2 regions of the Stenotrophomonas sp. YJH_SMC_16 genome follow, and region 2 is predicted to be linked to the other one. Evidence: predicted binding sites of a transcription regulator. Region 2 holds the regulator's gene; the other holds the start of a gene.

Region 1 (4,208 bases), on a different contig from region 2:
CGCTGGTGCGTGCGGGTCTGCGTGCGCTGCTGCAGGGCCTGGGGGTAGACGTGGTGCTGGAGGCCGAAGAGGGCCAGGCGCTGCTGGACGCGTTGGCTGCCCAGCGCGTGGATGTGGTGCTCAGTGACATCCGCATGCCCGGGATGGACGGCATCGAGGCACTGCGCCAGCTGCGCGCGCGCGGTGATGCCACGCCGTGCCTGCTGCTGACCACCTTCGATGAAAGTGATCTGCTGCTGCGTGCCAGCGAGGCCGGCGCACAGGGCTTCCTGCTCAAGGACGCCGTGCCCGCAGACCTGCGCGAAGCGATCGAGCGCGTCGCCGCGGGTGAAACCCTGCTGTTGCCGGTCAGCACCGAGCCGGTACGCGCCCGTTACCGCTTCCACGACGAAGCACCGCCCACCGATACCTTCGGGGAACGCGAAGTGGCGATCCTGCGCCTGCTGGCTGGTGGATACAGCAACAAGGAAATCGCGCGCAGCCTGTTCCTGGCCGAAGGCACGGTGAAGAACTACGTGTCGGCCATACTCGACAAGCTGGGCACCCGCGATCGCACCCGTGCAGTGCTGAAGGCGATTACCCTGCGCATCATCTGAGTGGACCGAGCAAGGCGTGCCAGTGAACCCGATCCTGCATGTGGAAATCCCGGCCAGTGACCTGGACCGGGCCATCACGTTCTACCAGCGGTGGCTGCAGGTCGCGGTGGACGAACCTATCGTGCTGCACGACTGCCGGATGGCCTACCTGCCGTTCTCCGATGACGCCGCCGGTGCCAGCATTGCGCTGGTGCACGGCGCGGACTACCGGCCCTCCGAGCAGGGCGCCCGCATCTACATCGGCGTCGATGACCTGGATGCGAGCCTCGACCGTGCACTGCAATCGGGAGCTGAGCTGCGCTTCGGCCCGGCCGACGCGGGTGACTGGCGTGTGGCCGAGATCCGCGACAGCGAAGGCAACCGCATTGCGCTGCAGGCGCGCGCAGCTCTGTAGAGCCGAGCCCACGCTCGGCTGCTGTTGGCCCAGCCGCTCCAGCTCAGCCGAGCATGGGCTCGGCCCTACAAGGTCGCGGCGCGCGAGCGCTGCAGCCAGTCATTGATGGCCGGGTCCAGTCGCGGGTCGTCCGGCAGCTGCATGCCGAAGCGCTGCTGCAGCACGTCACGCACATCACCCACATCATGCAGCGGGCGCTTGTCCGGCGCCTGCCCGGGGCGGTACTCGGTGTAGTTGCCGCTGCCGATGGTACGGCGCCAGTCCGGTCCGGTCAGCGACACGCGTAGCTGGCCCGGGAAGCTGGAATCGGGGTGGGTGCATACGTACCAGTTGCCCACCACGTTGTCGATCGGTGCAGGCGCCTGCAGATCGAAGCGGTACATCGCCCGCCAGCCGTCGCTGGATTCGGCTGACAGCACGAAGTCGCCCTCGTCAGGCAGACGCTGCAGCAGATAGCGCTCATGCGGCGTGGCCTGCGGCTGCGCATCGTGCAGCCGCAGCGGCACGGTCGGGGTCAGGCTGCCGAAACCGGCATCCACCAGCCAGTCGTCCCCATCCACATGCACGCGCAGCAGCAGATGGGTACGCGCGGTCAGTTCGCCGTCATGCGCTGCCAGCAGCACGCGCGCACTCAGCGGCTGCGCATCAAAGCCCAGTGCCTGCAGCAGGGCCAGCAGGCCGCCATTGAGTTCGAAGCAGTACCCACCGCGGCGGTCGTCAAGCAGCTTGCGTTGCACGCTGTCCAGGTCGATCGGCACCGCGTCGCGCAGCAGGCAGCTGAGGGTCTCGAAGGGCAGCAGTGCGTTGTGGCGCTGCTGCAGCAGGGTCAGGCCGGCCAGGGTCCGCGGTGGCGGCGCATCCAGCTGCAGGCGTTGCAGGTAGCGGGGGACATCGAGCGTCGTCATGGAGGCACCGGGCGGGGAGGAACGTCCACTGTGCTCCCCCAACCGGGGTTGAGGTCAAGCGCGGCGCCCGTGTCATGCCCCCGTCGCTTGCACCCTGTACAAAGGCCGCGTCCACCCGCGACGGGGGGACCCGGACGAAGAAGGCGCTAAAGTTGCCCTGAATCCGGCCGATACAGGTGCGTCTTTCCGCCTGGAGTCTGTCATGTCGGCCGTTGTCCCCCACCTCCGGTCCCTGCGCACGCGCCTTGCCGCGTTGCACTCGGCGTCCCCCGGCCTGCTGCGCTGGCTGCAGCCGCATCGGCTCAGCGTGGCCAACAAGCTCAAGGCGACCCTGTGGGTCTGTGGCCTGGGCCTGGTCGCGATCGCCGCTGTCTACGCCTGGACCGGCCATGCCAACGCACTGGCTGCGCGCAGCCAGGCCAGCTACCAGCGCGGCAGCGATCTGGCCGCCAGCCTGTCTACGCGGGTGGCCGAAGCGCGTCGCCTGCAGACCCAGTATGCACGCAGTTTCGATGATGCCGACCGCGCGCAGCTGCTGGCCACGCAGAAGGCACTGCAGGTCGATCTGCAGGCGCTGCGCGCGACGCCGATGGATACTGGCCGGCGCAAGGCCCTGCAGGCGCTGACCGAAGCCGCCGACGCGTTCTCGCAGGGTGTGGCCGCCCTGTTCGAACGTGTCGACGAGATGGGTCGTGGTGATGCCGGCCTCGCCGCGCAGCTGCAGCAGGCCGCCGATACCCTGCAGGTACAGGTGGATGCGCTGCAGCGGCCGTCGTTGGCGTTGTCACTGCAGAAGATGCGAAGGCAGGAGGCACTGCTGCTGCTCGACGGTGACTCCACTCACGCCGACCGCGCCAGCGAGGAAAAGCTGCCGTTCGACCTCGCGCTGGCGGGCCTTCCCGCAGATGCGCAGGACACCCTGCGCACCGGGATGGAGGCGTATCAGGCCGCATTGCTGGGGTATACCGCTGCCCGCGTCGGCCTGGATGTGGAAGCGCAGTCGCTGCTGGATACCGCCGCGGGCGTAGCACCGGCGCTGGCCGCCTTCCAGCAGGCGCAGGTGGCGGCGCTGGCCACGGCGCAGGCGCGCCAGCAGGCCGGCGCACGCACGATGAGCGTGCTGTTCGCACTGACCCTGCTGCTGGTGGCCGGCGTGCTGATCACCAGCCTGATGCTGGTGCTGCGTGCGGTGCGCCAGCCGATCCAGGACACCCTGCGTTTCGCCAGCGATATCGCTGACGACCGCCTCGACACCACCCTGCGCGTCTACAACGCCAATGATGAGATCGGCCAGCTGGCCCAGCGCCTGGTCGACATGCAGCAGCGCCTGCGTGCGCGCATCGAGACCGAGCGTGCCGTGGCGCGCGGCAATACCCGGGTGCGCCAGGCATTGGACAGCGCGCAGACCGGGCTGATGGTGATTGATGCGGAAGGGCAGGTCGCCTACGCCAATCCGGCGCTGCTGGAGCAGCTTGCACTCCGGCTTGAAGATCTGGTGGGCAGCGATGCGGTACGCCTGCATCCGGCACTGGCCAGCCTGGCCGGTGTGCGCCAGCGCGAGGAGCGCGAGATCGGCCATGCAGGGGTGCGCTACCAGCTGATTGCCAACGCCATCATCGACGAAGGTCAGTTCCTTGGTGTGGCGGTGGAGTGGCGCAGCCGTGCGCTGGAAACCCTGTTGGAAACCGAAGTGGCCGCACTGGTCGACGCCGCCGCACATGGCGACCTGCACGGGCGCATCGCGCTGGAGGGAAAGCAGGGCTTTGTGCGTACGTTGTCGACCAGCATCAATCGCCTGTTGACCACCTTCGAGACCAACCTCGGCGATCTGCAGGCGCTTCTGGCCGCGCTGGCCCGCGGCGACCTCAGCGTGCGCATGGAAGGTGAGCTGCAGGGCGTGTTCGCACGCATGCGCGACGATGCCAACGCCACCGTCGCGCAACTGGGCCGCATCGTCACCCGCATCCAGCACGCCACGTCCAGCCTGGATGCCGGCGTTGGCGAGATCGTTGCCGGTCACCATGACCTGTCGCAGCGTACCGAACAGCAGGCGGCCAACCTGGAAGAGACGGCAGCGTCGATGCACGAGCTGACCGACACCGTTGGCCGCAATGCTGATGCCGCGGGCCGTGCCGACGTGCTGGTCAAGGGCGCGGCGGCAGTGGCCCAGCGCGGTGGCGAGGCCGTTGGCCAGGTGGTCGCGACCATGCAGGGCATCAGCGAGGCCTCGCGACGGATCGGCGACATCACCCAGCTGATCGATGGCATCGCTTTCCAGACCAACATCCTCGCGTTGAATGCTGCGGTGGAAGC
Region 2 (4,208 bases):
CAATACCAGCTTCGGCGACATGGACGAGGTGGTCCGCCGCTTCGGCGCCGCCAACCTGCAGGGTCTGGTGCTGAGCAAGCTGGACGAGACCGGCCGCTTCGGCAACGCCCTGTCGGTGGCCGTGGACCATGCCCTGCCGATCACCTGGGTGACCGATGGCCAGGACGTTCCGGAGGACCTGCACCGGGCCAGTGCGGCCAATCTCGTACTTCGCCTTGAAGATTTGCGCCGCGCGGCCGATATGCCCTGCAACCCGGAGTTGAACCATGCCGTCGCGTGAGTACGCCAAGCTGACCAAGACCTTCCCGCTGTCGGCCACCCGCAGCGAGCCGCTCGGCCCTGTGCGCACCATTGCCGTCACTGGCGGCAAGGGCGGCGTGGGCAAGACCAACGTTTCGGCCAACCTGGCCGTGGCGCTGGCTGGCATGGGCAAGCGCACGCTGCTGCTGGACGCCGACCTTGGCCTTGCCAACATCGACGTGATCCTGGGCCTGAACCCCACCTTTACCCTGGCCGACCTGGTCGCCGGCCGCTGCACGCTGGATGACGTCATCGTCGAAGGCCCGAACGGCGTGCTGGTGGTCCCGGCCGCGTCCGGTCGCCGGCACATGGCCGAGCTGGCCCCGGCCGAGCACGTCGGCCTGGTCAACGTGTTCTCCGAACTGGAACGCGAACTGGACATCATGGTGGTGGACACCGCCGCCGGCATCACCGATGGCGTGCTGACCTTCTGCCAGGCCGCGCAGGACACCGTGGTGGTGGTCTGTGACGAGCCGGCCTCGATCACCGACGCCTATGCGCTGATCAAGGTGCTGTCGCGCGAGCGCGGCGTGGACCGCATCCAGGTGGTGGCCAACATGGTGCGCGACCCCAACGAGGGCCGCGTGCTGTACGAAAAGCTGACCCGGGTCTGCGAGAAATTCCTCGCCGATGTCTCGCTGAACTATCTGGGCTGTGTGCCGCAGGATGATTGGCTGCGCCTGTCGGTGCAGCGCCAGCAGCCAGTGGTAAAGGCCTACCCGTCCAGCCCGGCCGCGTTGGCGATCACCGAGATTGCCCGCCGTACCGCACGCTGGCAGGCGCCGACCGAACCGCGCGGCGGCGTTGAGTTCTTCCTCGAGCGTATTCTCAAGCAGCGCGGGGTGGCCGCATGAAAGGCGCAGCCCAGTACCGGGAAGTCCAGCGCACGGCGGCCAACGAGGTCATCGCCCAGCATTCGGACCTGGTGCGGCGCATCGCCCACCACCTGGCCGCACGCCTGCCGGCGAGCGTCGAGGTCGACGACCTGATCCAGGCCGGCATGATGGGACTGATCGAAGCCTCGCGCAGCTATGACGCCGACCAGGGGGCTTCGTTCGAGACCTATGCCTCGATCCGCATCCGCGGTTCGATGATCGATGAGATCCGCCGTGGCGACTGGGTGCCGCGCTCGGTGCACCGCCGTGCACGTGATGCCGCCGCCACCATCCGCCGCCTGGAACAGAGCAGTGGCCGTGCCGCCAGCGCCACCGAAGTGGCCGCCGCGATGGAGATGCCATTGCCCGAGTACCTGCGGCTGATGGAAGACGCTGCCCGTGGCCAGGTGCTGAGTCTTGAATCGCGCATCGAGGACCAGGGCGAGCTGGACACCGTGGCCCAGGGCGGCCCGACCCCGCAGCAGGTGCTGGAGCGCGGCGAGTTCGGCCGCGAGCTGGGCAAGGCCATCGGCCACCTGCCCGAGCGCGAACAGCTGGTGCTCTCGCTGTACTACGAGCAGGAACTGAACCTGAAGGAGATCGGCGCGGTGCTCGGCGTGAGCGAGTCGCGGGTCTGCCAGATCCACGGCCAGGCGGTACTGCGCCTGCGTGGCCGGCTGAAGCTGTTCGAGGCCGCCGACGCCGGCCTCGAAGAATGAACATCCCCGAGGCGGCTGCCCCCGGCCGTCCGGAATGAACAACAAAGGAATTCTGCTTTGAACAAGAACATGCGCATCCTGATCGTCGACGACTTCTCGACCATGCGTCGAATCGTCAAGAACCTGCTGGGCGATCTGGGCTTCACCAATACCGCCGAAGCCGAGGACGGGCATGCCGCGCTGTCGCTGCTGCAGAGCCAGCCGTTCGATTTCGTGGTCACCGACTGGAACATGCCGGTGATGACCGGCATCGAGCTGCTCAAGGCGATCCGTGCCGATGCCAAGCTGAAGACCCTGCCGGTGCTGATGGTCACCGCAGAAGCCAAGCGTGAACAGATCATCGAAGCCGCCCAGAGCGGCGTGAACGGCTACATCATCAAGCCGTTCACCGCGCAGACGCTGGAAGAGAAGCTCGGCAAGATCTTCGAACGCCTGGCGGCCAGCGCCTGATGGATACCACGGTCGACAAGAGCGCCCTCGCCCTGCGCCTGCAGGAGGCCCTGGACGCACTCGAGTCCGGTGACGAAGCCGCCTGGCGGCAGCGCATCGACGGACTGGTCGCGCTGCGCACGCAGCCGATGATGAGTGGGCTCTCGCGGCTGGCCCGCGAACTGGGGCAGGCGCTGGGTGAACTGCCGACCGTGCCGAGCGAAGCCGGGGAACTGGACGATGCCTGCGCGCGCCTGGACCACGTGGTGGCGATGACCGAGCAGGCCACGCACCGCACCCTGGACCTGGCCGAGGAATGCCGCAGCCTGACCGAACAGCTGCGCGCCGAAGGCCTGCAGCCGGGCCAGGACGCGCAGCTCGAGCGCATCCGCCACAACCTGACCGAGATCGCCCTGACCCAGAGCTACCAGGACCTGACCGGGCAGATCATCCGTCGCGTGGTGGGCATCGTCCGCCGCGTGCACGAAGGCTTCGGCGCACTCGGCCTGCCACCGGAACAGCATCGCACCGACCCGGAACTGGCCGGGCCGGCACTGAAGGGACTGGACCGCCACGCGGTCTCGCAGAACGACGCCGACGACCTGTTGTCGGATCTGGGGCTGTAAGCATGAGCGCGGTATCCGACGACATCACTGCCGATTTCATCATCGAGGCACAGGAAATCCTGGATCGCCTCGGCGAACAGCTGGTGTCGCTGGAGCAGGCACCGCAGGACAGCGATCAGCTCAACGCGGTGTTCCGCGGCTATCACACGCTCAAGGGCGGCGCCGGATTCCTCGGCGTCACCGCCATGGTCGAGCTGTGCCATGCCGCTGAAGAAGCGCTGGGCGCCGCGCGTGCCGGCCAGGCGGTGCTGCAGGCCCATCACTTCGACGCGGCCCAGCAATCGCTGGACTACCTGCAGTCGATGCTGGATGCAGTTTCCTCCGGCACCGAGCCGGGCTATGCACCGCCGGACCTGATCGCCCAGTTCGACGTACACGGCGGTGCCGTGGCGGCACCCGCCGCCGCAGCAGCACCCGCCGCGGGTGGCAGCGACCTGATCACCGACGACGAATTCGAGGCCCTGCTCGACCAGCTGCATGGTGGCAACGCGCCGACCGCGGTCGCACCGGCGAAGAAGGCCGACGACGGACTGATCAGCGAAGACGAGTTCGAAGCCCTGCTCGACCAGCTGCACGGTGGCGCTGCACCGGGCACCAAGCCTGCTGCCGCCATGGCACCGGCGCCGGCTGCAGCCCCGCGCCCGGTCGCCGCACCGGCACCGGTGGCAAAGCCGGCCGCCAAGCCGTTGGCCGAGGCCGAACATACCGTACGCGTAGACACCAAGCGCCTGGACGCGATCGTCAACCTGATCGGCGAACTGGTGCTGTCACGCAATCGGCTCAAGACCCTGCGTGCACGCCTGCGCGATGAAGAATTGGACCGCGCCGTGTCCACCCTGGACATCGCCACGGCCCGCCTGCAGTCGGCGGTGATGCGTACCCGCATGCAGCCGGTGGGCAAGGTCTTCTCCCGCTTCCCCAAGGTGGCCCGCGACGTCGCCCGCTCGCTGAAGAAGGAAGTGGACCTGGAACTGATCGGCGCCGAGACCGAGCTCGACCGCAACCTGGTCGAAGCGCTGGCCGACCCGCTGGTGCACCTGGTCCGCAACGCCATCGACCATGGCGTGGAAATGCCCGACCTGCGCGAGGCGCAGGGCAAGCCGCGGATGGGCCACGTGCGGCTGTCGGCGCAGCAGGAAGGTGACTACGTCAGCATCGAGGTGCAGGACGATGGCGCCGGCATCGACCCCGAAAAGCTGCGTGCCAAGGCACGCGAGAAGGGCCTGATCGATCCGGAAGCGGCCGCGCGCCTGAGCAGC

The links. Region 2 encodes FliA, which starts transcription of late flagellar genes. Its sites were predicted from a motif close to TAAAGTTTNNCNNNCNNNGGCCGATAA; they were not measured.
Region 1: AC5P6E_RS02760 (methyl-accepting chemotaxis protein) is a predicted target of FliA. The motif match lies at 2,043-2,069, and genes of this name have one in related genera.

What each region holds. Positions count from the first base shown of each region.
Region 1 covers NZ_JCAFRH010000001.1:623,076-627,283, reverse strand. Annotated here, with positions in the region: gene AC5P6E_RS02775 (response regulator transcription factor) at 1-596, shown strand, start outside; gene AC5P6E_RS02770 (VOC family protein) at 619-990, shown strand; gene AC5P6E_RS02765 (arylamine N-acetyltransferase family protein) at 1,056-1,895, opposite strand; gene AC5P6E_RS02760 (methyl-accepting chemotaxis protein) at 2,098-4,208, shown strand, end outside.
Region 2 covers NZ_JCAFRH010000002.1:9,599-13,806, reverse strand. Annotated here, with positions in the region: gene flhF (flagellar biosynthesis GTPase FlhF) at 1-280, shown strand, start outside; gene AC5P6E_RS04805 (MinD/ParA family ATP-binding protein) at 267-1,154, shown strand; gene AC5P6E_RS04800 (RNA polymerase sigma factor FliA) at 1,151-1,894, shown strand; gene cheY (chemotaxis response regulator CheY) at 1,952-2,344, shown strand; gene AC5P6E_RS04790 (protein phosphatase CheZ) at 2,344-2,949, shown strand; gene AC5P6E_RS04785 (chemotaxis protein CheA) at 2,952-4,208, shown strand, end outside.